Regions from separate parts of the Bacillus sp. BACIII genome, predicted to be linked through region 4. Evidence: predicted binding sites of a transcription regulator. Region 4 holds the regulator's gene; each other region holds the start of a gene.
What was found. Region 4 encodes Rex, which represses fermentation and respiration genes when NADH is low (regulators of the CRP and FNR family bind a similar motif). Its sites were predicted from a motif close to TTGTGAAATATTTCACAA; they were not measured.

Region 1 (7,421 bases), 1.1 Mb from region 4:
AAGGATATCCGATGGCGAGCTGGTTTTGCGGATTCTTTTGTCAAACAGCCTTCTGTACGTCAGGATCACGAGTCCGGTACACGCCGCAATCCCCGCCGGCAAGCCAGCGCCGATCGCTATTTTGTGATACATATGCTCTGAAATGCCGATGGAAGCGTACACGGCTTCCGGGATCAAAATTCCCATGACATGTCCGCCGACAACGCACACGAGGCCCCAATGAAAAAGTGTGCTGCCAGCCGCGAGTTTTTTCTTTTCTAACAGCTCGCTTGATTTCGCCGTCCAGCCAAACTGGTCATGCTGATAGCGGTAAATATGCCCGCCGATAAAGATCGTCAATACAATGTACGGCATAATCCCCCACAGGACCCGCTCGCTCATGCCTGAACAGTCCCTTCTTCAATGCTTTCCCGCACGCCGAGAATGTCCAGCGCGGCCAGCAGGGCATGCAAGAGCCCGGCGTATATGCTGTCATTTTTTTCGAGTCGGGATGCCAGCTCTCTCACATTGGACAGATATTTCTCAAACACGCTTCTCGCCGCTTCAGTCTCCGCAGCCGCCGCAAATTCCAGCATCAGCGGCAGGTAATCAGGCAGTTCTTTCTCTGTCGGCAGGAAACCGGATTGCTGGTAGGTGTTTTTTAAATGCAGCAATTCAATGCCGCGTTCCCTTTGTTCGCCTGAGTTAAAGTAGGTGACGTACATATTCGTTTTTTTCCCGAAATCGAACGTATAGACATAGTGTTCAATCAGCGCTTCCGGAGAAAATCCGGCTGCCGCCTCCAAAAAGTGCAGCAGCTTCTCCCTGATTTTCCGGCTGCTGATTTCAAGAATAAGAGACTTCCAATCAGGAAGCTCGGCTCTCCATTCTTCATCAGGATAAGAGAGAAGACAGGAAAGAGCAGAAAACGTAATTTGCCGGTCCATGGTGTTCATCTTGTTCCACCTCATTTATCAAAAGTTAGAAACAAGAGCCTGGGCCGCCTGAAAATGATAAGCCGCAGCTCCCTTGTTCAGCGTATAAATCAGACACTTCTTCCCGATGGCTGCTTGGAATCACAAAGCGGTCATCATATTTGGCGATCGCCAGCAGCCGGTACATGTCTTTAATTTGCTGTTCTGTTAAGCCGACACTGGAGATCAGTGCCGGGTCGATGGATTTATTCGTCTGGACCGCTCTCATATATTGGCGCATAACAGACATTTTCTTTAACGTGGACCGAATATGATCCGTATCACCAGCCGTTAATAGCTGCGCCAAATAGTCAATCGGAATTCTCATTTGGTCGATAGCCGGGAAAATAGCTTCCGCGGATTGCCCGCTTCCTTTTCCTTCAAAGAGATTCATAATCGGGCTCAGCGGCGGAATGTACCAAACCATCGGCAGGGTGCGGTACTCAGGGTGAAGCGGCAGCGCAATCTTCCAGTCGATGATCATTTTGTAGATCGGCGATTGCTGCGCCGCCTCTATCCATTCAGCCGGGATGCCTTGTTCTTTTGCCTGTTTGGCAACCTCGGGATCATTCGGATCGAGAAAAACGTCTAATTGGGAATGATAGAGATCCTTTTCATTTTCAACAGATGCTGCTTCCTCCACTTTGTCCGCGTCATACAGCATGACACCGAGATAGCGGATTCTGCCGACACACGTCTCCGAGCAGATGGTCGGCAGCCCCGCCTCCAAGCGCGGAAAGCAAAGTGTGCATTTTTCCGCTTTGTTCGTTTGCCAGTTAAAATAGACTTTTTTATAAGGGCAGGATGACACGCAATATCTCCATGAACGGCACGCGTTTTGATCCACAAGCACAATGCCGTCTTCTTCGCGTTTGTACATGGCGCCGGATGGGCAGGATGACACGCATGCCGGATTGATGCAGTGTTCGCAAATACGCGGCAGGTACATCATAAAGACCTCATCGAACTCCGTTTTGATCGATTCCTCCATTTTTTGAACGTTTGGATCTTCAAGCCCTGTAATATGGCCGCCGGCGAGATCATCCTCCCAGTTCGGGCCCCACTCAATATTCATGAAATCCCCCGTCAGGGACGATTTCGGCCGTGCCACAGGCTGGTGTTTTTTCTGCGGACTGTTCGTTAATGTTTCATAATCATAGTTCCAAGGTTCATAGTAATCATCAATTGACGGCTGATTCGGATTATAGAAAAGGCCTGCAAGCCGGTTTGTTTTCGGGCCGGATTTCAGTTCAAGCTTCCCTTTTTTCAATGTCCAGCCGCCTTTATATTTGTCCTGGTCCTCCCATTGCTTCGGGTAGCCGATACCCGGCTTTGTTTCTACATTATTGAAGTACATATATTCCGCACCGGAACGGTTTGTCCACGTGTTTTTGCAGGTGACGCTGCACGTGTGGCAGCCGATGCATTTATCCAAGTTCATGACCATCCCTATTTGCGCTTTAATCTTCAAGCCAATCGACCTCCTTCAGCTTGCGGATGACGACATTCAGGTCGCGCTGGTTCCCCGTCGGGCCGTAATAATTAAAGCCGTAGCTGAGCTGGGCATAGCCCCCGATCATCTGTGTCGGCTTAACGTGAATCCTTGTCGGGCTGTTATGGGTGCCGCCGCGGTTATTTGTCAGTTTTGTGCCGGGCACGTTGATATGGCGGTCCTGGGCATGGTGCATAAACGCCATTCCTTTAGGAATCCGGTGAGACAAAACCGCCCTCGCCACGACAACGCCGTTTCGGTTAAAGCATTCAATCCAATCGTTGTCTTTGATATCCGTATCCGCGGCGTCATCTTTATTCATCCACACGGTCGGCCCGCCGCGGAACAGTGTCAGCATCGGCAGGGAATCAAAATACATGCTGTGGACGGACCATTTATTATGCGGCGTCAAATAATTAAGAACGATTTCTTTGCCCTCTTGATCAGGCCTTTTGCTTAGGAACGGGCGATGCTGGAGGATCGGTTTAAATGTCGCCATCGTTTCACCGAATTCCATCATCAGTTCATGATCGACATAATAAGATTGTCTGCCGGTCAGAGTCCGCCACGGAATTAATTTTTCTACGTTTGTCGTAAACGGCGAGTACCTGCGTCCCCCTTTTTCTGAGCCGGTAAAGGCCGGAGACGTGATAACCGTTTTTGGCTGGGCTGTAATTTGTTCGAACGTAAAGCATTCTTCCTCCCGTTCTTCCGCCAGGTCTTTCAGCTCCAGATTGGTGATGTTTTCAAGTGATTCCCATGCTTTCACGGCGACTTTTCCATTGGAGGTGGACGACAGGGTTAAAATCGCTTCCGCCGCCTGCTTCGCTTCACTTATATTCGGACATCCCTTTGCGACGCTGTCCGAGGTGATTTCTCCAAGTCTCTTTTTGAGTGATTCATATTCATCGGCTATCGACCAGCTCATCCCTTTTGTGCCGCTCGGTTTTAAACCGGTGTAAGGTCCGAGCGCGGTCATTTTATGAAAGATGTGCTTGTAATCCCGTTCAACGACTTGGATGTTCGGCATCGTTTTTCCCGGAATGGCTTCACATTCGCCCCTGCTCCAGTCATTGATTTTGCCGAACGGCTGGGCCAGCTCCTGCATCGTGTCGTGGAGAAGCGGCGTTGCAACCACTTCTTTCACCGGCTCCATCTCGACTTCTTCCGCCAGATCGGAAACGGCTTTTGACAGGGCCTTGAAAATATCCCAGTCTGATCTCGATTCCCACGGAGCTGAGATGGCCGGAGCAAATGGATGGATGAACGGGTGCATATCCGTGCTGCTGAGATCGTGTTTTTCATACCATGTCGCCGCCGGCAGCACGATATCGGAATACAGCGCCGTACCCGCCATTCGAAAATCAAGGTTGATTAACAAGTCGAGCTTGCCTTCCGGCGCCTGCTCCCGCCATTTGATTTCTTCAGGGCGGATGCTGTCGCTGTCGTCATTCATCAAACCGTTCGTCGTTCCCAGCAAATGCTTGAGAAAATATTCATGCCCTTTTCCTGAGCTTGAGATCAGATTGGCCCGCCATACGAAGAGATTCCTTGGGAAATTGGCTTCATTGTCTGGATCTTCAATCGCGAATTTCAGCTTTTTGTCCTGAAGCTGTGAGGCTACATACGCACCAACGTCTTCAGGCGTCGCCGCCCCCGCTTTTTCAGCTTCTTTGTACAGGTCAATGCCGCTTTTATCGAAAGTCGGGTAGGACGGCAGCCACCCTAATCGCGCCGCCAGCACATTGTAATCGGCGTGATGCTTGTAGCGGGATGACCCGGCGATCGGTGAAGCCAAGTCACTGATCGGCTGGTCTTCATAACGCCACTGGTCTGTCGCAAAGTAAAAAAATGAGGTGCCGTTTTGCAGCTTAGGCACGCCTTCCCAGTCCTTTGCATTTGCGATCGTCTGCCACCCTTCGGCAGGACGGAGCTTTTCCTGACCGACATAATGAGCCCAGCCTCCGCCGTTTACGCCTTGGGCGCCTACGAGTAAAACAAGATTTAACACCGCGCGGTAGATTGTGTCGGAATTGAACCAGTGGTTAATCCCCGCTCCGACGATAATCATGGATCTGCCGTCAGTATCAATCGCATTTTGAGCAAACTCTCTCGCAATCTGAATGACGGCCTCTTTTTTGATTCCCGTCATCTGTTCCTGCCAGCCAGGTGTAAACGGACGAGGATCATCATAAGAGACAGCTGATTGCTGACCGATGCCCCGGTTCACGCCGTAATTGGCCAATATCAAGTCAAACACGGTCGTGACACATACCTCTTCGCCGTTCAGATCCAGTTTTTTAATAGGAAGATCCCGCTTGAGCACTTCGTTTCCGTCATTTGAAAAATACGGAATGCGCACCGAGCCGATTTCGTCCTCCATTCCAAGCACAGAGAGACGGGGCTCGATCTGTTCCCCGGTGTCTTCATCGATCATGTGCAGGTTCCATTTCTGCTGCCCGTCCCAGCGGGAGCCCATTGTTCCTTGCGGTATGGCAAGAGCGCCTGTCTGTTCATTCCAGACTGCAGGCTTCCATTGATCATGCTTTGTCTGCCGCCCTATGTCCTTCGCATGCAGAAACCGGCCCGCTGTGTATACGCCGTTTTCTTTTGACAGAGTGACGAGGAATGGAAAATCCGTGTATTGCTTCGCATACTTGATAAACCGCTCCGTCTCTTGATTCACGTAAAATTCCTGCAAAATGACATGCCCCATAGCCATCGCAAGCGCCCCGTCAGTCCCTTGGCGGATACTGAGCCAGTCATCGGCGAACTTTGAGGATTCCGCAAAATCCGGACTGATCGAAATGACCTTAGCGCCTTTATAGCGGGCTTCCGCCAAAAAATGTGCGTCAGGCGTTCTCGTTAACGGAACGTTTGAACCCCATGTGATGATATAGCCGGAATTGTACCAATCACTGCTTTCCGGAACGTCCGTCTGGTCGCCCCAAATTTGCGGGGACGCCGGCGGAAGATCCGCATACCAGTCATAGAAACTGAGCATAGGGCCGCCGATTAAAGACATGAATCGCGAACCTGATGCGTAGCTGATCATGGACATCGCCGGAATCGGTGAAAAGCCGACATTCCGATCAGGCCCGTATTTCATGACTGTATACAGCAGAGAGGCTGAAATCAGCTTCAGCACCTCGGACCATTCAGCGCGCACAAACCCGCCTTTTCCTCTTGCCTGTTTATAGGACTTCGCTTTTTCAGGATTTTCAACGATTGATTTCCAAGCATCAAGCGGATTTTGATGCGCCTGCAGTGCTTCCCGCCACAAATTGATCAGCACACCGCGCACGTACGGATATTTCACACGGAGCGGGCTGTAGATGTACCACGAAAAACTGGCGCCCCGCGGACAGCCTCTCGGTTCGAAATCAGGCATATCCGGGCCTGTTGATGGATAATTCAAGTTTTGCCCTTCCCACGTGACAATTCCGTTTTTCACATAAATGTTCCAGCTGCAAGACCCTGTGCAGTTAACACCGTGGGTGGAGCGAACGACTTTGTCGTGCTGCCATCTGTTTCTGTATACATTCTCCCAATCGCGATCTTCGCGGGTGGTTTGGCTATGTTTATTTGAATGGTGTTCGATAGGAGAGAAATAATTCAATCTCCTAAACAACGGACTCATTTTCTTTTTCTTCATGAAAGTTCACTCCTTCCGAGTCAGGTGATGCTAAGTTCACTATAAACAGAGACAGCGTATTTTCTTGTGAACTATGTCACACACTCTGCTTTTTTCACAAAATATTCACATAAAGGAGAAGGAAGGACTTTCACAGATGAGAAGGCTGCGTTCATTCAACGATCAAAAAAACCGGCTCTATTTAAGAACCGGGCTCGGCATTTTCATCTTGTGATGTATGCAGATACCGCAAAAATAATTGATAGGAACAAAAGACGTTTTGCTGAAGCATGGCCAAAAAATTCATTTGCAGCCGCGGATGGTAAGACATCATTTTTTTAAATATGCAATAAGGGATATTAAGAATCAGAATGTCTGAAGTGGCATTGACTTTGATAAAAGGCGATAAATACAGCCCGCCTTTTTCATCAATCGGAAACACATCGCCTTTTTCCCACAGCGCAACGGTTTTCGAGCCTTCAGGGAGCCTGCTGTCCATAAAACGGACACTGCCTTTTAATACAATATAAACGGATTGAGAATGAAGAAAGGATGGAGACCGATCAGATGAGCCGCGGATAAACGTTCCGTTTTTTAGCAAGGTTTCCACAATCGATAGAGGCACTTCATTAAACATGGGAAGTTGTTTCAGAAATAATAAATAGTCACACTGATTCATAGGAAAGCCTCCTGTGTTAAGGATAGCTTTAGTGTAGCTCGATTGAGCCTGTGCAGCAGTGATATATTTCACAGCTTGTATGATGAATGTCACTTACCGGAAGGATGACTGCATTTAGAATCAAATAAAAAAGGAGGGTTTCGATGAAGGTGCTTGTTCCGAAGCAGCACGGCGCATGGGCCATGCTGCTGATTCCATTTTTACTCGGGATGGTCAAGGGCGGTCCCGTTCTCTGGCATATTCCGCTCTTCCTAGGCTGGCTTTTCCTTTACTTGGCGGTTTATCCCGTTACGCTCGCCTTGAAAAAGAGACAACTCAAGCCCTATCAAAAGTGGATATATGTTTACGGTTTTCCGGCTTGCTGCTTCTTGATCATTTCTGTTTTTCATAAGCCGCCGCTCATCTGGATTGGCGTTACTTTAGTGCCGCTGTTCCTCATCCATATGTATTTTGCCCGCCGAAAAAACGAACGGGCGCTCGTGAATGATATGGCGGGAGTTCTGTTCTTTTGTTCAGGCGGGCTTGCGAGCTGCTGGCTGGGGACGGGGGCTCTTGACGGCTGGGCTTGGTTTATTCTCTCTCAATCTGCTTTATTTTTTATCGGGAGTTCCTTTTATGTGAAGTCGGTCATCCGGGAGAAAAGAAACAGAGGATTTGCATACT
Region 2 (7,421 bases), 1.3 Mb from region 4:
CCCGTAATGATCGCAAGAATCCGCTTCATTCCTTTATAAAGAAACAGGTCTTTTCCCATTAATAAGTCATAGGCTCCTTATGGCTGACGCGTTTCCGGAAGACATAATAGCTCCAGATCTGACTGCCGATGACAAACGGCAGCAGAGTCAGTGCGACAATTGTCATGACTTTAAGTGAATAATCACCGGAAGACGCGTTAGCTACTGTTAAGTCATACGCGCTTTTCAGCGAGCTGACCATGACGCGCGGGAACAGGGAGATAAAAATCATCGCGACTGTCAAAGCGAGACCCGCGCCGGTCATACCGAATGCCCAGCCGTCTTTTTTCTTGCTCATGAACACAATGGCAAGAACGTTGCAGATGACAATCAGCACGAATATTGGAATCGTGATGTTTGCCCGGCGTGTAAACATATCCGTATCGTATGCAGACATCGCAAAGAAAGCAAGTACAACAAGAAAGATAACACCGATTACGCGTTTTGCCATTTTTCTCGCACGCTCTTGTAAATCACCGATCGTGCGCAGGGTGATAAACATTAAACCGTGCAGGAATGAAAGAAGGGTGACGGCTGCTCCGCCAAGAACGGAATACACGTTCACAATATCTGAAAAACCAGCGTGAATGTTCATGTGTCCGTCAATCGGCACACCGCGGAACAAGCTTGTAAAGATAAGGCCGAATACAAACGGCGGGATAAGGCTTCCAAAGAAAATTACCCAGTCCCATGTTTTGACCCATTTCAGATTGTTCACTTGCCCGCGGAATTCAAATGCCACGCCGCGGCCCATCAAGGCAAGAAGAATAATGATAAACGGAATGTAATATCCGCTGAGCATCGTTGCATACCAGTTCGGGAATGCCGCGAAAATCGCTCCCGTACCTGTGATCAGCCACACCTCATTCGCATCCCAGAACGGGCCGATGGTGTTAACCAGCACTCTGCGTTCTAATTCATTATGGCCAAGAAATCGGGTCGAAATGCCGACACCGAAATCAAAACCTTCTAAAAAGAAAAATCCGACAAACAAAATCGAAACGAGTATAAACCAAAGATCATGAAGTGACCCCATGGTAGACCTCCTGACTGAACGGATCTGTTGATACAGGAACATCCTTGTGATCATCATGGTCCGCACCTTTTTTAATTTCACGAACGAATAGGAAAACAAGCAGCGCGCCTAAAATCAAGTACATGACGCCGAAGCTGATAATTGAAAACAGCAGAGATCCCGTCGTTACGTTAGGCGAAACGGATTGTGCGGTCGTCAATTGCCCCATGACCGTCCACGGCTGGCGGCCGATTTCAGTCATAATCCATCCGGCAGAGTTCGCAATGAACGGGAATGCGATCAGTGCGATCATGCCCCGTAAATACCACTTGCTTGTATGAAGCTTTTTGCGGCGGTTCAGAATAAAGCCGGCAATCGCGGCGAAAATCATAAGCGCGCCAGCACCCGCCATGATGCGGAAGCTCCAGAACGTCGTTTTAACAGGCGGGATATAGTCGCCTTTTCCGTACGTTTTTTCGTATTCTTTTTGAAGAGTTTTCATCCCTTTAACACTGCCGCTGAACTTCTGATAAGCCAAGTAGCTGAGTGCGTAAGGAATTGAAATTTCTGATGTGTTTTTTTCTTTATTCGTATCAATGTTCGCAAAGGCCGTCCACGCAGCAGGATCACCGCTGTCATCCCAAAGCGCTTCACTGGCAGCCATTTTCATCGGCTGCGATTCCATTAAATGCTCAGCCTGCATATGTCCGCTGAACGCAACGCCGATACCGGCGATCAGACCGACAATCATTGAAAGCTTGAAAGATTTATGGAAGAAAGGCACTTCTTTTTTCTTCAATAATTTATATGCGCTGACACCGGCGATAAAGAAAGCACCAGTTGCAAGCGCCCCGAAAATGACGTGAGGGAATTCAACCCAAAGCTGAGGGTTTGTCAAAAGCGCCCCGAAATCATTCATTTCTGCGCGGCCATTTTTAATCGCAAAGCCGACCGGCTCCTGCATGAATGAGTTTGCCGTCAAAATCCAGAAAGATGACATAATCGTCCCGAAGGATACAAGCCAAATGCAAAGCAAATGCACTTTTTTAGATAAACGGTCCCAGCCGAAAATCCATAATCCGATAAAAATAGACTCCATAAAGAACGCCAAAAGCGCTTCAACCGCAAGCGGAGCGCCAAATACGTCTCCGACAAAACGGGAATAATCAGACCAGTTCAATCCGAACTGAAATTCCTGAAGAATCCCTGTGACGACGCCGACAGCAAAGTTAATTAAAAAGAGATGTCCCCAAAATTTAGCCATTTTGAGATAGGTCTCTTGTTTTTTGACAACATAAAGCGTCTCCATCAAAGCAACCATAAACACAAGCCCGATAGACATAGGCACAAACAGGAAGTGAAACAATGTTGTAGATGCAAATTGTATGCGGGCTAAAACCAACTCACTCATGATGTTTTTCCTCCAATCTGGTAAATTGCTCAACATTTCACAAACACGACAAAACCATTGCTCGGCATTTCACAAGAAATGATATATTTGCTCAATGTTTCACAAATTTGTCAAAACTAATGAATTATCAGCCTGCACTCCCTAGGGGGCAGCGGCTGTCATAGAAATGATTCAATATCATTACTTTACAACGATTCCGCCTAAAAAAAAAGATCGATATACCTAAAAATAGGCTGAAATTGTGACCGATTAATGTCGAATTTGTAGAGATTTTATGTCGGCACCTAGGATTTTTGTCCCTTCCATATCGTACCTCTTTTTTATTCGTGTGGCGAACAAAATGCTTTATTCAGCGAGAAAGGCCGCCAAATCGCCTTTTTGAGAAAGAAAAGAGGGGAAAGCAAGTTTTCTAGTAAATTCCTAATATATGAACAATTTAAATTTTTTAGTATACTTTAAATGGGGATATTTTTCACTACATAACGACTGGGGGAACAAGCATGGGAGAACTTCAACCAAATTTGCAAACGGATTCACTCCAAAAACAGCAACGGACTGATAATTGGTTTGCCAGAGCAATGAATATAAGAATCGGCATTATTCCTCTTCCTATCTATATCCTGCTCTTCTTGCTTATTACGGTGTTTGTCATGAAACACGATGTAAAAAGCGACATCCTGACATCGATTGCCGTCATGAGTTTTTTCGGATTTACCTTCGGCCAGATCGGAAAATCCATTCCGATCGTGCGTTCCATCGGCGGCCCTGCGATCCTCGCAACCTTTATTCCGTCCGCTGTCGTCTACTACCACCTGCTTCCGAAAGATATTATTACATCAACAACAGAATTCACAGAAAACTCTAACTTTCTCTATCTATTTATTGCCGGTATCGTCGTCGGCAGTATTCTGGGGATGAAAAGAGAGACTCTCGTCAAAGCTTTCGTCAAGATTTTCATTCCGCTGATCGCCGGCTCGATCGCGGCCGCCATCGTCGGCTTATGCGTCGGGACGCTGCTCGGGCTCGGTTTTCAGCACACACTGCTTTATATTGTCGTCCCGATTATGGCGGGAGGTGTCGGCGAGGGCGCGATTCCTTTATCCATCGGCTACTCCGATATGATGCCGATGTCCCAGGGAGATGCCTTTGCGCTTGTGCTGCCGTCCATCATGCTCGGCAGCCTGTGTGCCATTATGTTATCGGGTTTGCTGAATGTCATCGGGAAACGCAAGCCGGAATGGACGGGCAACGGGAAGGTTGATAAGTCTGATCAATCCGCTCCTGTATTGGAACAGCAGGCCAATGACAATGCTTTTAATCTGTCTTTTTTCGCTTCGGGGGGGATTTTAGCGGTTTCCCTGTATTTGGTCGGCATGCTGGCGCATGATTTCTTTCAGCTTCCGGCTCCTGTCGTGATGCTCGTCCTTGCCGTGCTTATTAAGCTGTTCAGGCTGGCGCCGGCCTCGATTGAAAACGGAGCTTTCGGCGTTTCGCGTTTTTTCTCGACAGCCGTGACCTATCCGCTCTTATTTGCGATCGGCGTTTCAATGACACCGTGGGACAAACTGATTGCAGCGTTTAATATCAGCAATATCATTACCATTTTATCCATTGTCATTACGATGATAGCCGTCGGTTTTCTGAGCGGTAAATGGCTGAACCTGTACCCGATTGAGACGGCGATCATCAATGCCTGCCATTCCGGTCAGGGCGGCACAGGCGACGTCGCAATCTTAAGCGCCGCTGAACGGCTTGAGCTTATGCCGTTTGCCCAAGTGTCGACCAGAATCGGCGGGGCGATTACCGTGAGTATCACCCTCCTGTTGCTTCATCAATTCTATTAAACGGAAAAAAGCCTCCGCCATATGCGGAGGCTCTGTTATTTCATCACATTTTGGATATAAGAGCCGAATGCCGTACCGGACATGCCCGGCGACACACGGACACGGTGAAGCGAGTAAAGCCCCTGATCTCTCGATGCCGCTCCCGGCTCCGTCGTGACCGCCATACGGTAGCCTGCAGCAGCTGCGGCTTTTAAAGTTTCATTATTATATCGTCCGACAGGGTAACTGATTACAGACGTCCGCTGCCCGAACATTTGGTCAAATAAACGCTTAGAGTCCGCCATTTCGCGTCGCTGCTGCTGAGGCGTGAGCCCGTTCAATTCGAGATGGTTCATCGTATGGCTTTGAATGGAAATGCCGTGTGCGGCCATCTCCTTCATCTGCTTCTCAGTCAGGTGATTTTTATGTCCGATAAAGTTACCGATCATGAAGATGGTCGCTTTCATCTTATATTTCTTTAAAATGGGATACGCCGCTTTGACATTGTCGGTATAGCCGTCATCAAATGTGATCAGCACGCATTTTTCACGCGGCTCTCTATCCTCCGTCAGCATCAGATAGGCTTCTTCCGGAGTCATCGTATAATAGCCGTGATCATGAAGCCACTTCATATGCTGCTGGAATTCTTCCTTCGGCACACGCAGGCTGTTTCCCTCAGAAATGCTGTGGTACATCAGAATCGGCAGTCTCGCTGTTCCCTTCGTTTTAACCCAGGCGGACGTATCCGGCTCCTTTTTGATTTGGCGCTTTACAGACTTTTTATCGTGGTGCGCTTCTGCCTTCGGAATGCTCTCTTCGGCACTTGCCTCATGGTCCGAACAGGCGGCAAGCGTTAACAAAGCAGCCAAAAGGCACATGCACGTAATCATGCGTTTCATGGTTTTCCTGCTTTCTGTCTACTATTTACTTTTTATATCGGCCGACGGGCAAAAATTGTTTAAAAGCCGGACATCCAGCTGTCCGGCTTTGCGTTATGAGCGGATTCTGATTTCTGTTTCACTGTCGAAAAAATGAGCTTTATTCATGTCGAAAGCGACGGTCACTTCCTCACCGGCATGAATGTCATGGCGGGCATCAATCCGGGCGATAAAATCCTGATCCCCGATCCGGGAATAAACCATAATTTCTGACCCGAGCAATTCCGCGACATTGATTTTAGCTGTGATGGATGAACTCTTATAGGATTCTACCACAATCAGCTCGTCATGTATGTCTTCCGGGCGGATGCCGAAGATGACATCTTTACCGGCATAGCCTTTTTCCCGGAGCATTTTCATTTTCCCTTCCGGCACGCTGAGAGCGGCTGAACCGATCTGAATAGCGCCGTCAGTCAGCTTTCCTTTAAAAAAGTTCATCGCGGGGGAGCCGATGAACCCGCCGACAAAAACGTTTTCCGGATGTTCATAGACTTCTTTCGGCGTGCCGATCTGCTGAATCTTCCCATCCTTCATGACTACAATGCGTGTCGCCATCGTCAGCGCCTCTGTTTGGTCGTGCGTCACATAGATCGTAGTTGTTTGCAGTCTTTGATGGAGTTTAATAATTTCAGCCCGCATCTGCACCCGAAGCTTTGCGTCCAGATTTGACAGCGGCTCATCCATTAAAAACACTTTGGCGTCCCTGACGATCGCTCGTCCTAATGCAACACGCTGCCGCTGCCCGCCGGAGAGCGCCTTCGGTTTGCGGTGCAGATACTCTGTGAGCCCCAGCATTTTCGCTGCTTCTTCGACCCGTTTTTTAATCTCCGGTTTCGGCATCTTTCTCAGCTTCAGACCGAAAGCGATATTATCATAAACCGTCATATGCGGATACAGCGCATAGTTTTGGAACACCATGGCGATATCCCTGTCTTTAGGAGCGATATCATTCACTCTCGTGTCTCCGATATAAAAATCGCCCTTCGAGATGTCTTCCAGCCCGGCAACCATCCGCAATGTTGTCGACTTTCCGCATCCCGACGGACCGACAAACACGATAAACTCTTTATCTTTAATATGAAGGTTAAAATCATCGACAGCCGCTTCTTTTTGATCGTAATACTTATAAATATGCTCGAGCCGAAGTTCCGCCATGTATATCCTCCTTTATTTGTAAACGCTTTCTTAAATAGGATTGTAACAGCCTTCGGCGGCGGCGTGTATAGGCAATGTTCATAAAAAAAGCCGGCAGCCTCCGTGCACATTTCCCATTTACTGTTATTTTTCATACTGCAGGCAAATGAAATAAGCCAGCAGGGCGCCCCGATATGTCTTTATATCAATACCTGAGCGTTCCGCAAATTTATCAATCCGATATTGAAGACTGTTGCGGTGCAAATGCAGTTTTTTCGATGTGAGCGACATGTTTGAGTTATGTTCAATAAAAGTCTGAATCGTATGCTTCAGCTCCGGTTCTTTCTGAAACAGCAACACCGCCTCTTCGTGAAGCAATGCAGAGAGCTTATCTCGGCTTTCTTCCGAGAGCATGGCCGGAAATACCGTTTCCGCAGTCAGCGTGCTCAGCTGCGGGAGATGATGCCTTCCAATCTGAAAATATTGCTGTTCTCTCCGATAATGAAGGCGCAGACGTTCCCCGGCACCGTAATACCTCCCGATGAAGAAACGGACCCTGAAATAAAAATCGCATTCAGAAACCTTTACAAAAGATGCGATATCATCCGGATCAGGGGCTTCAAGCTTTTCTTCCTCTACAATCACGCCTTGATCCCTTCCCGTCCGGACAACTGTATATGAAACCGGCCAGAAATGGCGCAGCGCTTCCGTAAATGCCTCCCAGTCCCGTTCTCCCAATAAGTCATAATGGATAAAACGGACACGAGGCTCCTTGACATCAGGCACCGGACCTTCTTCCAGCAGAAACTGCCGCCACCTCTTTGCTGCCGCCGTCTCCGCAAAAAAATCGCCTTTTTCTTCAGCGGGCGTCAAAAATGATTCCAGAAGCAGTTTCTCCTTCGGGGTGATATCCTCCTTCGGAATGGCGACATAGACCCGCCTCTTCTCATCATAAAAACAAAAGACATCCTCTGCCGCACAGCACGTATCAGACAGCACAGCCCTCGGGTAAATTGCCAATAACGGGTTCATATGCGCTCCTCTCTATCGCTCTATTATAT
Region 3 (7,421 bases), 300 kb from region 4:
TTGTACAAATTATTCATGAATGGGCCGGGCTATGATATATTATTTTAATTTCTCAAGCTCATCTTCCATTATGTCCGTCACTTTTTTGAGAAAGTCGAATATCAGGTGCAGTTCTTCTTCTTTATATTGCCGGCAAAGGCTGATCGTGGACTGGGATAAGGAGCTGAACAATTGTTTCACGTTCGCTTTTCCGGCTGTCAGCGGCACAATGATCACCCGCCGTTTATCTTCGGGATCTTTTTTCCTCATGACATATCCCGCTTTTTCGAGCCGGTCAATGAGCGCCGTTACCGAACCTGTGCTGAGGCCGGTTTTTTTCCCAAGCTCGCCCGCGGTCATTGGGCCTGCTTCATTTAAAATATCAGCTGATTTCAAATCGGTCGGAAACAGACCGAGAGATTGAGCGGCCGCCTGATGAAACAGGATCGTCCTTGTGGCCATCTTCCGGAATAACTGTATCGCAGTTTCCTCCGTCTCGCTTCTGGTATTTCTTGTTGACAAGTGACAGGCCTCCCTATAAAATCAATTTATCTTGACGATCAAGATAATTTCCGGCAAATCTAATATGATCATAGCAAATTTGATGATCAAAAGTAAGTATAGGAGGAAAAAGCATGGAACAAACAGCCGCGAAGGACGCCTCGACGAAGTTTGTCGTCATCGGCCTTTTGCTGGGCATTTTAATGTCGGCTATGGACAATACAATCGTTGCTACCGCGATGGGAAATATCGTGGCGGACCTCGGAAGTTTCGATAAGTTCGCATGGGTGACAGCATCATACATGGTAGCCGTAATGGCCGGTATGCCGATTTACGGCAAACTGTCCGATATGTACGGGCGGAAACGTTTCTTTTTATTCGGTCTCATTCTTTTCTTAATCGGATCGGCATTATGCGGAATCGCCCAAACAATGGACCAGCTTATTATTTACCGCGTCATTCAGGGAATCGGCGGAGGCGCGCTGATGCCGATCGCTTTCACCATCATTTTTGATTTATTTCCACCTGAAAAACGCGGAAAAATGTCGGGGATGTTCGGCGCCGTTTTCGGCCTGTCCAGCGTTCTCGGACCGCTTTTAGGCGCACTCATTACCGACTCCATCAGCTGGCACTGGGTATTTTACATCAACGTGCCGATCGGCATCCTATCGTTATTTTTCATTCTTCGTTACTATAAAGAATCACTTGAGCACAAGAAACAGAAAATCGACTGGGCCGGCGCGATTACGCTGGTGGTTTCCATTGTCGGTCTGATGTTCGCTCTTGAGCTCGGCGGAAAAACGTATGATTGGGACTCCGTTCAGATCATCGGTCTGTTCGCTGTGTTCGCCGTGTTCTTTATCGCCTTTTTCATTGTAGAAAGAAAAGCGGAAGAACCGATTATTTCTTTTTGGATGTTTAAAAACCGTTTATTTGCCACGGCACAGATTCTGGCGTTCCTTTACGGAGCCACATTTGTGATTTTAGCGGTATTTATCCCAATTTTCGTTCAGGCTGTGTACGGCAGCACCGCGACGAGCGCGGGCTTTATTTTGACGCCGATGATGATCGGTTCTGTTATCGGAAGTATGATCGGCGGGATTTTCCAGACGAAAGTGCGGTTCCGTAATTTGATGCTGATCTCCGTGGTCGCTTTCTTTATCGGAATGCTGCTGCTTTCCAATATGACTCCGGATACGGCGCGCACGATGCTGACGGTATTCATGCTGATCTCTGGATTCGGCGTCGGCTTCAACTTCTCACTGCTGCCGGCAGCGTCCATGAACGATCTCGAGCCGCGCTACCGCGGAAGCGCCAACTCAACAAACTCGTTTTTGAGATCATTCGGCATGACACTCGGTGTGACGATTTTCGGAACCATCCAGACGAATGTGTTTACCAACAAGCTGACCGATTCATTCAGCGGCATGAAAGGAGCGGGCGGCGCGATGCAGAACATCGGAAATCCTCAGGACATTTTCCAGGCCGGCACGCGCGCTCATATTCCGCCGCACATTCTGGATCAAATTATTGACGCAATGTCGCAGAGCATCACGTATGTATTCACGCTTGCTCTGGCGCCGATCGTCATCGCGGCCATCACCATTTTGTTTATGGGAAAAGCGAGAGTGAAAACCTCTCAGGAAATGGTGAAAAAAGCGAATTAAAAAAAGCAGTACATGGTATTTGCCATGTACTGCTTTTTTGTTTACTCCGCGAAATGCGGAGCGAGAATGTCTTTCAGCACGTTTGCGCTATGGCTGAATTGAGCCTGTTCTGTTTCATTCAGCTCAAGTTCCGTCACACCGGCGATGCCGTTCCGATTGACGACGGCCGGAATGCCGATAAAGACGTCGTTTACACCGTATTGCCCGTCCAGATATGTGCTGACGGTTAAAATACTGTTTTCATTACGCAAAATCGCTTTTGTGATGCGGGCGAGGCTCATCGCCACTCCGTAATATGTCGCGCCTTTTTTCTCAATAATATGATAGGCGGCGTTTTTCACATCGTTAACGATCTGATCCAGCTCGTCCTGTTTGTAAGCTGCATTTTTCTCCAGCAATTGCTGCACCGGCACTCCGCCGATATTGGCGTGACTCCATACAGGAAGCTCGGTATCGCCGTGCTCGCCGATAATGTGGGCGTGTACGTTTTGCGGAGCGGCTCCGAAATATTCACTCAGCATATAACGGAATCTCGCAGAATCCAGTGTCGTGCCGCTGCCGATGACGCGTTCTTTCGGCAGACCGCTGAATTTCCATGTCGCATAAGTGAGAATGTCAACCGGATTTGTGGCAACGAGGAAGATGCCGTCAAATCCGCTTGCCATGACTTCACCGACAATGCCTTTGAAAATGGCGAGATTTTTTTCGACCAGCTCAAGTCTCGTTTCGCCCGGCTTTTGGTTGGCTCCGGCACAGATGCACACGATATCGGCATCCTTGCAATCTTCATACGTTCCATAAGACGTTTTCACCGGATGAGGCGCAAATGCCTTTCCGTGATTTAAATCCATGACATCTCCCATGGCTTTTTCTTTATTTAGATCAATGATCACAAGCTCATCTGTGATCCCTTGGTTAATTAACGCAAATGCATAACTGCTTCCAACAAAACCTGCTCCGATTAATGCTACTTTGTTCACTCGTTCGTTCATCATGTATGCTTATCCTCCAGTGTTTCGTGGTGTCTGTTTTTATTGTGAAGTATTTCACATTTATATTGTGCACTATTTCACAAACTTTTGCAAGAGAAAAGTTTTGTCTTGAAAACCCCCCAGATTTTTGACAGAATCCTAAAACGGTTGGGTTTTAGGATTCTGTCATCTTTTCAGCTTGATTAAAAATCATTGAGGCGGCGCTTAGTCAGGCATTCTGAGAAATCCTGATTTCTCTATTCTTTAATGCCGAAGATAGCCATTCAAACCAGAATTGTTATACAAACCATTCTTCACATAATCAAAGCCGGGCTGGTTCTGTCCGGGCACTTGGGAGCTGCCATTGTTAAAAATCACTTTGGCGTTGGCCGTATCCGCATTCTCAGGCAGCGTCAGCGTGTAAATTCCATCAGCATTCTTAGTCATGGCTTTCCCCGGCCACGATCCGGTTAATTCTATGGCCCTGCCTCCATCATGCTTATAGATATAAGCATTTACCTGGCCCCAATGGTCCGGATTCTGATAGCCAATGGTGTTGGCTTGAGACGGGTCTTTTTTGACAAACGTATATTCTTGGGTTCTCGCTGCACCCTCGCTGTTCGTTCCGGTTAACTTGATATCGTATGCCGTGCCGATTGGATCTCCTTTTCCGATCGTTAATCGGTCCCCGTCCTTAAACGCCGTCTGCTGCCCATTATTGATCTGATAAACGGCTTTTGTTGTTTTCGCATTTGCACGCAGGGTGACCGTCAGCTGATCGTTGAAAGAATGGACTGCCCCCGTTTGATAATTCTCGAGGAAGACATGAGGCGCATTTCCGATATCGTCAGGATAAAGAACAGCCGCGGATCTGGCATTGATCGTGCCTGTCAGTTTACCGTTCGTTACTTGAAATGAACCGGTGCCGGCTCTATTATCATACCTGCCGTCAGGTAATTTCGTTGAAGCATTGACGGCAACGGAAGACGATCCTGCATTTGCCAGCACAACGCCTTTTGAGCCGCGCTGATTCATAAAGATTTGATTGTTTCCATTCGGATTCGAGAGTTCCTCAGGCTGCCCGGCCATGACATTGTGAAATAGATTGACCGCAGTGATCGCCTGATCTTTAAATAAGGCGCTCCCGCGATCGCCTATTTGACTTTTTCCGGGAAATCTTACACCATTTCCTCCGCCCTCAGGTCTGGAAAAGAAAAGAGGTGTACTTCCTGAGCGGGAACCGATCACTGCCCAGCCTAAACGGATATCGTCATCGCTCATCCATGTTGACTCTTCCTCATCATTGGCATACGTATCATGGGATTCCACCCATGTGACCAATTTGTCCGCAGACACATCAGATGCATAATGGGAAATATTCGACACACTCAGATTGCGGTTCTTCAAGGCGGACCTGATGGAATGCCCATAATTTGAAGCGGTCACATTCATATAATTCGCATAAGCAGTATCTCTGGACGCGCTGTCTTGCAGGATTTCTCCGTATTGGAATTCCGCCGCTGTATTTGTGATATTCGGCCAAAATTGGCTGCCGTAATTCCCGTCATCCGGAAGCTCTATATGCTTGGCGGCATCATAGCGGAATCCGTCTGCTCCGTCATTCAATGCTCTTTCCAAGAAGCGTTTCAGATAGGTTTGCACCTCAGTATTTTGAGTATTCCAATCATACAGCCCCAGCAGTGAATTTTGGGTGACATCCCATCTGTCCGACCAATTTTTAATTTGTGTGTTTCCATGGGTCCAGTTTGGAATACGCTTAATCTCGTCAGAAATCGCGCCATAATCACTGGTCGTATGATTGATGACCGCATCGACAATGACTTTTACGCCATATTTTTCTGCGGCTGCGCACATGTCCTTAAATTCTTGTTCAGTTCCTAAGTAACGGTTGCCGATTTGGTACGATGTCGGCTGATACAGCCAGTACCAATTACTCATGCTTTTATCTCCTTGGTTCCCTTCCTTAACTTGGTTAATCGGAGACGTCTGAATGGCCGCATAGCCCGCATCACGAATATCTTTCATATTTTGTGTTAACGTATTGAACGACCAATTCCAGGCATGAAGGATGGTTCCGTTTTTGACTGAAGATGCGGTCACCTCATTTGATTTGTCTGCAGTTTCAGCGTTTGCAGTTGCAGGCCCTGACAAAACCAAATGAAACAGCAATAAAAATCCGGCGAATAACGGCAGTAAAGAGGTTTTGAATCGTTTTTCAAACATTTTTGACACTCCTTATTTGATTTTTTGAAGACTGACTGCGGAGTCAAAAATTCCTCTTACCCTTTCTTCAGCTTCCTCCTTTCGACTGTTGTGAAGACTGGAGAATTTTGTTAACGCTTTCATTTCAACTTATCACACTCCCACTATCAAAGCAACGTGGCAGAGTGAAATCAAATCTATATTCCTATCAGATCAACAAAAAAAGAAACCACCTATCAAGATGATTTCTTTTTCACTTCTTTTATCGCTCTTCTGTAAGACAGCTTCACAATGACATACCGAAGCAAAAACAGAACGCCTCCGCAGACGATAAAAAGAAAGATCATTTTCAGCCAAGCAAAGAATGTATGGGGCAGCCCCCTGTCGTACATCGTAAGCGCAGCTGCCGCAAAAGCGACCGCAATTGAATCGATCCGCTGCTGCTTCACTCGTTTTCGCAGTTCTTCCTTGGTATCTATTCTCGGCATGAGCATTCCCGACGCTCCTGCTCTGATACAATAATAAACAATTATAATGAAGAAAACCGCCAAGCTTCCGGCCCATTCCCTAAACGGACAGTTCAGGACAAGTCCGCGTACGATGATATCAAGCAAAGACAGTGTGCCCACAAGCATTCCGACTTCTGACCAAATCATTCGTTCTTTCTCTTTCACACTCTCACTCTTTCCATTCACGTTTGAAAGTCGGTTCCGATGCTGATTCATGACTTCCTCCCGTACTTTTAAGAATGGCTTACAACTCCCATTATATCTTGCCGATTCATAATGATAAACCGAAATATCATTGACAAAAACGTTTAATAAGGACCCCATTTGATCAAAACGCCTATGCAGATAAACACCAGTCCGATCACAAACCAGATCAGCGCCAGCGGAACCATAAAGCGAAGCCACTTTACGTACGGAATACCGCTTGCGGCCAGTACGGCCATCAGTACGCCCGATGTCGGATTGACACAGTTTACAACGCCTTCTCCGAGCATGACCGCTTCAACTGCCACCTGTCTCGTGATGCCCATCAGATCGGCAAGCGGAGCCAAAATCGGTATAAATACGACCGCCTCCCCCGATCCTGATGAAATCAGAAAATGAAGCAGAGCACTGGAAATATACATTCCGATTGCGCCTGCCATCGGGCTGAAACCGTGGAGCAGTGACGCAAGTCCATTAACTACCGTATCAAGCAGCTTTCCGTGTTCCAGGATAACGGAAATGCTTCTCGCCATTCCGACAATCAGCGCGCCGTAAACGAGACCCTGGCAGCCTGTGATAAACGTTTTTGCGATATCATTTGCCGCCATCCCCGCAATCAGTCCGGACACGATCGAGATAAAAATGAACACGGCGGCCATTTCTGAATCAGACCAGCCAAGGGTTAGCGCACCGTACAAAAAGCCGGCAAGCGACAAAGCCGCAACAGCCAGAATCAGCTTATGGCGGACAGTAAACGGGACATGCTTGTCCTCCTGATCAGAAACCTGCCGGATTGAGCCTGCCGCCGGAAACCAATCGTTCCCCAGCAGACTGGCGTCCTTTGCTTTTCTGAGTCTTCTCGTATACCGATAAATATATAAAATAGATGATAGCAGAAAACAAATGTAGACGGCAATCCGCAGGCCAATGCCGGAAAACATCGGCAGCTCCGCGATGCTTTGTGATAACCCGAGCGGTGAAGGTGATAGAATCGTCGCGTTAAACCCCGCATAACAGCCGATATAAATGACGGCTGCTCCGGCCACGGCATCCCATTTCAGCGAACGGGCGACGATCAGGCCGATCGGAATAAAACCGATTACGGAATTGACGACGATGCCGGTTGTGCCGAGAATCGAAAATAGAGATCCGACAATCGCAATAAACAGCAGCTGTTTTGTGCGGAACGTACTGATCACGTTATTAATCAATCCACTGATGGCGCCCGTTTTCTCTAAAATCGCAATGGTGCCGCCCGTAAACAGGATCAGAAAGATAATCGGTGCGGAACTTGTCATCCCTTCCTGAATCGCGGTAAAAAAGGCGATCGGGCTGACAGGGGACTGATCCAGAGAATGATAACTTCC
Region 4 (7,421 bases):
AGCCGGTGATGAGGAAAGGGACATTACCTTTACGGCTTGCGGAACACGGTATGAAACGCTTTGTGAGGAGATTAATAAACATGACAATACTGGCAATTGATACGTCAAATTACACGCTGGGTGCCGCGCTCGTTCGTGAGAAAACGGTGATGGCGGAGTATATTACATATTTAAAAAAGAATCATTCCGTGCGGGCGATGCCTGCTGTCAATTCATTGCTGGAGGATTGCGGCCTAACACCGCAGGACCTTACGAAAATAGCGGTGGCGAAAGGACCGGGATCGTACACTGGTGTCAGAATCGGTGTGACGCTGGCGAAGACTTTGGCTTGGTCGCTGAAGCTTCCGATTTCCGCTGTGTCGAGCCTTGAGGTGCTGGCGGCGAACGGACGGCATTTTCAAGGTCTGATCTGCCCGTTATTTGATGCCAGACGCGGACAGGTGTATACGGGACTTTATGAATATCAGGACGGCCGATTACAATCCGTTCTTCCTGATCAGAATGTGCTTTTGACGGATTGGCTCGGCATGCTGAAAGAAAAAGCGTCTCCGGTTTTATTTTTAGGGCATGATACAGCCATTCATGAAGAAACCATTCTGCATGAACTGACATCTCAAGCAGTGATGGGAACGGCTGCACAGCATAATCCGCGGCCGTCAGAGCTGGCGTTTTTAGGCTTGGAAAAAGAAGAAGCGGATGTCCACAGCCTTGTTCCAGATTATTTGCGTCTGGCAGAGGCTGAAGCGAAATGGATGGAATCTCAAAAATAGGGTGATGGGGATGAAAACGAAAACGGCGATTCGAAGCATGCGGCCGGAAGATATTGATCAAATTTATGAAATTGAAACAGCATCCTTCACTTCTCCGTGGACGAAGGATTCATTTTATCATGAGCTTTTGGAAAATCCGTATGCGCACTACCTTGTCATTGAAAAGGACGGCTGTCTGGCGGGGTATTGCGGAATCTGGATTATTATAGATGACGCGCAGATTACGAATATAGCCATTAAGCCGGAATACCGGGGCCAATCATTGGGAGAAGCTCTGTTTCGCGCTGCGGTAGAATTGTGCAGAGAAAAAAAGGCAAGGAGGCTCTCTCTCGAAGTCAGGGTCTCGAATCATCCCGCCCAATCCTTATATAAAAAATTCGGTCTTCAGGCCGGAGGAATCAGAAAACAATACTATACAGATAACGGGGAAGATGCGTTATTAATGTGGGTGACATTACATGAGTGAAAAACAAGATATTTATGTATTAGGAATTGAAACAAGCTGTGATGAAACAGCGGCTTCAGTCGTGAAAAACGGTAAAGAAATCGTTTCAAACGTAGTCGCTTCGCAAATTGAAAGCCATAAACGGTTCGGCGGGGTCGTGCCTGAAATTGCGTCCAGACATCATGTGGAGCAGATTACCTTAGTGATTGAGGAAGCTCTTTTAAAAGCGGAGATGGGCTTTGGTGATCTCGATGCGATTGCGGTAACGGAAGGACCCGGACTTGTCGGAGCCCTGTTAATCGGAGTCAATGCGGCAAAGGCGTTAAGCTTTGCCCATCAAATACCGTTAGTCGGCGTCCATCACATTGCGGGCCATATTTATGCAAACAGACTGGTAGAGGAGCTTCAGTTCCCGGCGCTTGCTTTGGTTGTGTCGGGCGGACATACGGAATTGGTTTATATGGAAGAGCACGGTTCATTCGAGGTTATCGGAGAAACGCTGGATGATGCCGCAGGCGAAGCTTACGACAAAGTGGCGAGAACGATGGGGCTTCCTTATCCGGGAGGGCCGCAGATTGATAAGCTGGCTGCTGTGGGAACGGATTCTATTCCGCTTCCGCGTGCGTGGCTGGATGAGGGGTCTTACAATTTCAGCTTCAGCGGGCTGAAGTCAGCCGTGATTAACACGCTCCATAACGCCTCGCAAAAAAATGAGGTGATTCCTCCTGAGGATCTTGCTGCGAGCTTTCAGCAGAGTGTCATTGATGTACTGACGGCAAAAACCTCTAAAGCCGCGAAAGAATACGGGGTTAAACAAGTGCTGCTGGCAGGAGGCGTAGCCGCCAACAAAGGGCTGAGAGCCGCTCTGCAGCAGGAATTCAGCCATCCGGGAGATCCTGAGCTTGTTATCCCGCCGCTTTCTTTATGCACAGACAATGCAGCGATGATTGCGGCTGCCGGAACCGTTGCTTTTGAAAAAGGAATCCGGGGTTCATATGATATGAACGGACAGCCCGGCTTGGAATTAACATCTTTTGAGCGTCTCACGTTGTAAAACGTGAGGCTTTTTTAATTTATTAACAGATAATTCTAACATATCCACAGGATTGTGAATATATTCAGAAATCCAGGCTGAATAAGGGTCTGAAAGTTGTTAGTAAAGTGGATAAAGTCAGAAAATTTTGTGGATAGTGTGTATAAAGCGCTTACTTAAATAGCAGGCAAGGAGAAAAGCTGTGGATAAAAAAGCACCCCTTAAAGAGGTGCTTGACTTTTTCTATTCTTCTGAGGAGAGTTCTTCCCACTCCGCTAATAATCGTTCCAGCTCTTGATTCAGAGCTTCGTTCTCTGTGTGAATGGTCTGTACCTTTTCATGATCCTGATACACGTCAGGGTCGCACAGCAGCTCCTCATTGGCGCTGATTTTCTCTTCGGCGGATGAGACGGCTGCTTCGATTTCTTCAATGCGTCTCAGGCGCTGCCGTTCTTTCTTTTTCCATTCTTTTTCTTCCTCGTATGTTCTTTTTGTATCCTGTTTGACCTTGCCGGCAGGCTGTGCTTGCTCTTTTTCCTGCCGTTTCATTTCTTCCAATTCCAGCTGCTGGGCTTTTTTCTCGGTGTAATAGTCATAGTCACCCAAATATTCTTCTGCATGATCCGGAGACAGCTCCAGCACCCTTGTGGCGATCCTGTTAATAAAGTAGCGGTCATGCGATACAAATAACAGGGTTCCCGGATAGTCGATCAGGGCGTTTTCCAGCACTTCTTTACTGTCCAGATCAAGGTGGTTTGTCGGTTCATCAAGGATGAGAAAGTTTGCTTTTTGCAGCATCAGCTTGGCAAGCGCAACTCTTGCTTTCTCACCGCCGCTTAGAGAACGGACAGGTTTCAGGACATCGTCTCCGCTGAACAGAAAGTTGCCGAGGCATGTCCTGATCTCTTTTTCCGGCATGTCCGGATATTCATCCCACAGCTCGTCCAAGACGCGTTTGGATGAGGTCAGTTCGGCTTGCTCCTGATCATAATAGCCGATTGTGACATTGGAGCCGTACGTGATCGACCCGGATTTCGGACTGAGCGTATTGTTAATGGCTTTCAGCAGGGTTGACTTGCCGATCCCGTTCGGTCCGACGAGGGCGGCGCTTTCCCCTCTTGTAATGCCGAAGGTCAGGTTTTTCAAAAGCGGCGGCTGGCCGTCATAGCTGATGGAAACATCCTGTACGCGAAGGACGTCGTTTCCGCTCTGTTTTGTAATGTCAAAACGGAAGGCGGCTGATTTTTCATCACCGAGCGGCTTTGCCATGACGTCCATCCGTTCAAGCTGCTTTCGTCTGCTTTGGGCTCTTTTGGTTGTTGATGCTCTGGCCAGGTTGCGGTCGACAAAATCTTGGAGCTTGGCGATTTCGTCCTGCTGTTTTTCATACAGCTTCAGGTCTTTCTCATACTGCTCAGCTTTTTGTTCTAAATAGGCGCTGTAGTTGCCGAGGTATTTTTTACTTTCTGTCCGTGAGACCTCGTACACTTGGCTGACGACTTTATCAAGGAAATATCTGTCGTGGGAGACAATCAGGATGGCGCCTGAATATCCCTGTAAATAATGCTCAAGCCATGTAAGCGTGTCGATGTCGAGATGGTTCGTCGGTTCATCCAAAATAAGCAGATCAGGCTGGGTCAGCAAAAGCTTGCCGAGTGCAAGCCTTGTTTTCTGACCGCCGCTCAGGCTTTGCACTTTCACGGAATCGTCAAATTTTCCGAAACCGAGGCCGTGAAGGATAGAACGGACGTCCGCTTCATACTGATAGCCGCCTTTATCCTTGAAGTCCTGCTGAAGCCTGTCATAGGTTTTCATCAGTGTCTCAAGCTCCGCGGGGGCGGCCGTAGCCATCTTTTCTTCAATAGAACGCATTTCTTTTTCCATTGCTTTCAGGAAATCAAAAACACTCAGCAGTTCTTCTTTTATGGTAAGCTGGGATTCCAAGCCTGTGTGCTGGGCAAGATATCCCATCGTTAATTCTTTCGGTTTGATTAATTCACCCTTTTCATATGAAAGGTGACCTGCGATAATTTTAAGGAGAGTTGATTTGCCGGCTCCGTTTCTGCCTACAATGGCGATGCGATCCCGAGATCTGACTTCAAGCTTTATATTGTTTAAAATAGGATCAGCGCCAAAAGATTTGGACAGCTGATTAATTTGTAAGATCATCATATTATTTCACCTCTGTTATAATAAGTTAAGTGTAGCTTATCAACCTGCTGTCAGCAAACAATACATCAGAATTGGAACATTATAGGATAAGACATCAGGGAGAAAATAGTGTATGATCAGAAGTAAGGAGAGTTTAAATATGAATGGATTTTCTCATTTTAATGAAGAAGGCCGTGCCCGCATGGTGGATATAAGCGATAAATCTTCAACAGTCCGTACTGCCGCTGCAATATCCAGCGTACACATGAAGCATGACGTGTACAGCAGAATCAAAAAACGCGAGATCGGAAAAGGAGACGTACTGGCTGTCGCACAGGTGGCCGGAATCATGGCTGCAAAGCAGACCTCAGCGATTATCCCGATGTGCCACCCGCTTTCTTTAAGCAGCGTCGACATTTCATTCGGCTGGGAGGAAAAGGATTCCGAAGCCGTTCTTCATATACAGGCAAGCGTAAAAACAAAAGGGAGTACAGGTGTGGAAATGGAAGCGCTAACTTCCGCTTCAGTCTGTGCTTTGACCGTTTATGACATGTGCAAGGCGCTGGATAAAGGAATGGTCATCGGCCCGACCTGCCTCATGGAAAAAACGGGAGGCAAAAACGGTGATTTTAAAAGAGATGCATCTGAGTATAAAGTGGAGGACCAATCATGAACAAGGATCAATCAAAAATTCCGCAGGCGACAGCAAAACGGCTGCCGCTTTATTACCGCTTTTTAAAGAATTTACACGCGTCAGGAAAGCAGCGCGTTTCATCTGCTGAACTGAGCGATGCGGTAAAAGTCGATTCGGCCACGATCCGCCGGGATTTTTCCTATTTCGGGGCGCTCGGCAAAAAAGGATACGGCTATAATGTGGATTACCTGCTGTCATTTTTCAGAAAAACACTGGATCAGGATGAAACGACGAACGTCATTTTGATCGGTGTCGGGAATTTAGGGACGGCGTTTCTTCACTATAATTTCACAAAAAATAATAACACAAAAATATCTATGGCTTTTGATGTGAATCAGAGTAAAATAGGAACTGAGGTAGGCGGCGTGCCTGTCTATGCTCTTAATGATTTAGAGCTTCACATTAAGGATGAACCCGTGGCGATTCTTACCGTTCCGGCGGTTGCCGCGCAGTCAATCACCGATCGGCTCGTGTCGCTCGGAATCAAGGGAATCCTTAACTTTACGCCGGCCCGTTTGAATGTGCCGGATCACATTCGAATTCATCATATAGATTTAGCTGTAGAGCTTCAATCATTGGTTTATTTCTTAAAGCATTATTCTGTTTTGGAAGAAATTGAATAACGAAAGGAGGAGCTGCACATGATCGGTCCTGGAAGCCTGGCTGTTATCGGTGTGGTGGCGGTGATTATTTTCGGTCCGAAGAAGCTTCCCGAGTTAGGAAAAGCCGCGGGGGACACGCTTCGTGAATTTAAGAACGCCACTAAGGGATTAGCCGGTGAAGAAGAGGAAAAAAAGAAAGAAGAACAGTAAGATAGGATGACGCGTATGAGAGTGAATCAAATGACGCTTGTGGAGCATATTGCCGAACTTCGGAAACGATTGCTGATTGTGGCGTTATCCTTTACGGTTTTCTTTATTGCCGGCTTTTTTCTGGCAAAACCTATCATTGTGTATCTTCAAAAAGCCGATGAAGTAAAAGAGCTCACCCTTAATGCTTTTAACCTGACGGATCCGCTGTTTATCTTTTTGCAGTTCGCGTTTATTATCGGCATCATTTTGACTTCGCCGATTATTCTCTATCAGATTTGGGCGTTTGTCAGCCCGGGGCTGTATGAGAAGGAGCGCAAAGTAACACTCAGCTATATTCCGATTTCGATCGTGCTGTTTGTCGGCGGTGTGTCATTTTCTTATTATATTTTATTTCCGCTGGTCGTTGATTTTATGAAGCGGGTCTCGAATGACCTCGATGTCAACCAAGTGATCGGAATCAGCGAGTATTTTCATTTTCTGCTGCAGCTGACGATTCCGTTCGGGCTGCTGTTTCAGATGCCGGTGCTGATCATGTTTTTAACGAGACTCGGTGTTATCACGCCGATGTTTTTATCGAAGATCAGGAAGTACGCGTATTTTGTGCTGCTTGTGATCGCAGCGATGATTGCGCCGCCTGAGCTGCTGTCTCACTTGATGATTACGATTCCGCTTTGCATTTTATACGAGGTCAGTATCCTGATTTCAAAAGCGGCGTATCGGAAAAGGCAGACCGGCAGCAGCGAATCCGACCAGGACGTATCAGCATAAAAAAAGCCATTTCTCCATGATGAGAAATGGCTTTTCTTTTATTTTTGATTTTTCTTCACTTTAAATGAGAAAGCGAACATTTTAAACGAGATGCTGATATTATAAGCGGCGAAAACCATCAGCAGTATGGAATAAAAAGACCACATGCTTCCCGGCGAGCTTGCGGCCAAATACGTAAAGATACAGCCGACTGCGAAATAAATCAAGCCCCAAGTCATTGGGTTCCTCATACAAACAATCCTCCAATAATTAATTGCATTTGTTCACTATGCTGTTCAATATATTTTTGGGCGGGGCCGAGCTGCATGACCACGACAATGGTATTCATCATGACATGGGCGAATATCGGCACAATAATCCGTTTCGTCTGCACATACAAGAACGCAAAGGTAAAGCCCATGGCCGTATATAGCAGCAGGTGTGTGAGGTCCTGGTGCACAATGCCGAAAATGACGGAACTGATCAGTCCGGCGAAAAAGAAATTCGTTTTTTCATATAATACACCGAAGATGATCTTCCGGAAAATGATTTCTTCAAGAATCGGCCCGACGATAGAAGAAACGATAATCATGAGCGGCATGGCTTTTATAATGTTGAGAATGGCTTTCGTGTTTTCGGAACCGCTGTTCACGTGAAAGACATACTGCTCAATCATTCCGGCGATACCCTGAGAAAATAAAGCGAGCCATATTCCCGCGACCGCCCAGAGAACGGACATGCCGGCGGATGCTTTCTTCCCGTTTCTTAA

Region 1: the regulator Rex is predicted to act here: its motif matches at 6,165-6,182, upstream of ACXN9U_RS17355 (nitrate reductase subunit alpha).
Region 2: the regulator Rex is predicted to act here: its motif matches at 2,553-2,570, upstream of ACXN9U_RS18055 (cytochrome ubiquinol oxidase subunit I).
Region 3: the regulator Rex is predicted to act here: its motif matches at 3,182-3,199, upstream of ACXN9U_RS12965 (L-lactate dehydrogenase).

The regions. Positions count from the first base shown of each region.
Region 1 covers NZ_CM174437.1:3,517,493-3,524,913, forward strand. Annotated here, with positions in the region: gene narI (respiratory nitrate reductase subunit gamma) at 1-381, opposite strand, end outside; gene narJ (nitrate reductase molybdenum cofactor assembly chaperone) at 378-935, opposite strand; gene narH (nitrate reductase subunit beta) at 961-2,424, opposite strand; gene ACXN9U_RS17355 (nitrate reductase subunit alpha) at 2,414-6,100, opposite strand; gene arfM (Crp/Fnr family transcriptional regulator ArfM) at 6,282-6,758, opposite strand; gene ACXN9U_RS17365 (YwiC-like family protein) at 6,902-7,421, shown strand, end outside.
Region 2 covers NZ_CM174437.1:3,659,010-3,666,430, forward strand. Annotated here, with positions in the region: gene cydD (thiol reductant ABC exporter subunit CydD) at 1-59, opposite strand, end outside; gene cydB (cytochrome d ubiquinol oxidase subunit II) at 59-1,075, opposite strand; gene ACXN9U_RS18055 (cytochrome ubiquinol oxidase subunit I) at 1,059-2,465, opposite strand; gene cimH (citrate/malate transporter CimH) at 2,966-4,309, shown strand; gene ACXN9U_RS18065 (polysaccharide deacetylase family protein) at 4,345-5,187, opposite strand; gene ACXN9U_RS18070 (ABC transporter ATP-binding protein) at 5,281-6,381, opposite strand; gene ACXN9U_RS18075 (PucR family transcriptional regulator) at 6,505-7,392, opposite strand.
Region 3 covers NZ_CM174437.1:2,674,706-2,682,126, forward strand. Annotated here, with positions in the region: gene ACXN9U_RS12955 (MarR family transcriptional regulator) at 40-501, opposite strand; gene ACXN9U_RS12960 (MDR family MFS transporter) at 615-2,147, shown strand; gene ACXN9U_RS12965 (L-lactate dehydrogenase) at 2,189-3,142, opposite strand; gene amyE (alpha-amylase) at 3,383-5,362, opposite strand; partial or broken gene ACXN9U_RS12975 (DUF6773 family protein) at 5,581-6,066, opposite strand; gene ACXN9U_RS12980 (YfcC family protein) at 6,159-7,421, opposite strand, start outside.
Region 4 covers NZ_CM174437.1:2,379,556-2,386,976, reverse strand. Annotated here, with positions in the region: gene tsaE (tRNA (adenosine(37)-N6)-threonylcarbamoyltransferase complex ATPase subunit type 1 TsaE) at 1-100, shown strand, start outside; gene tsaB (tRNA (adenosine(37)-N6)-threonylcarbamoyltransferase complex dimerization subunit type 1 TsaB) at 81-770, shown strand; gene rimI (ribosomal protein S18-alanine N-acetyltransferase) at 781-1,236, shown strand; gene tsaD (tRNA (adenosine(37)-N6)-threonylcarbamoyltransferase complex transferase subunit TsaD) at 1,229-2,269, shown strand; gene ACXN9U_RS11470 (ABC-F family ATP-binding cassette domain-containing protein) at 2,492-4,420, opposite strand; gene moaC (cyclic pyranopterin monophosphate synthase MoaC) at 4,560-5,072, shown strand; gene ACXN9U_RS11460 (redox-sensing transcriptional repressor Rex) at 5,069-5,716, shown strand; gene ACXN9U_RS11455 (twin-arginine translocase TatA/TatE family subunit) at 5,735-5,905, shown strand; gene tatC (twin-arginine translocase subunit TatC) at 5,912-6,673, shown strand; gene ACXN9U_RS11445 (YdiK family protein) at 6,712-6,903, opposite strand; gene ACXN9U_RS11440 (CPBP family intramembrane glutamic endopeptidase) at 6,900-7,421, opposite strand, start outside.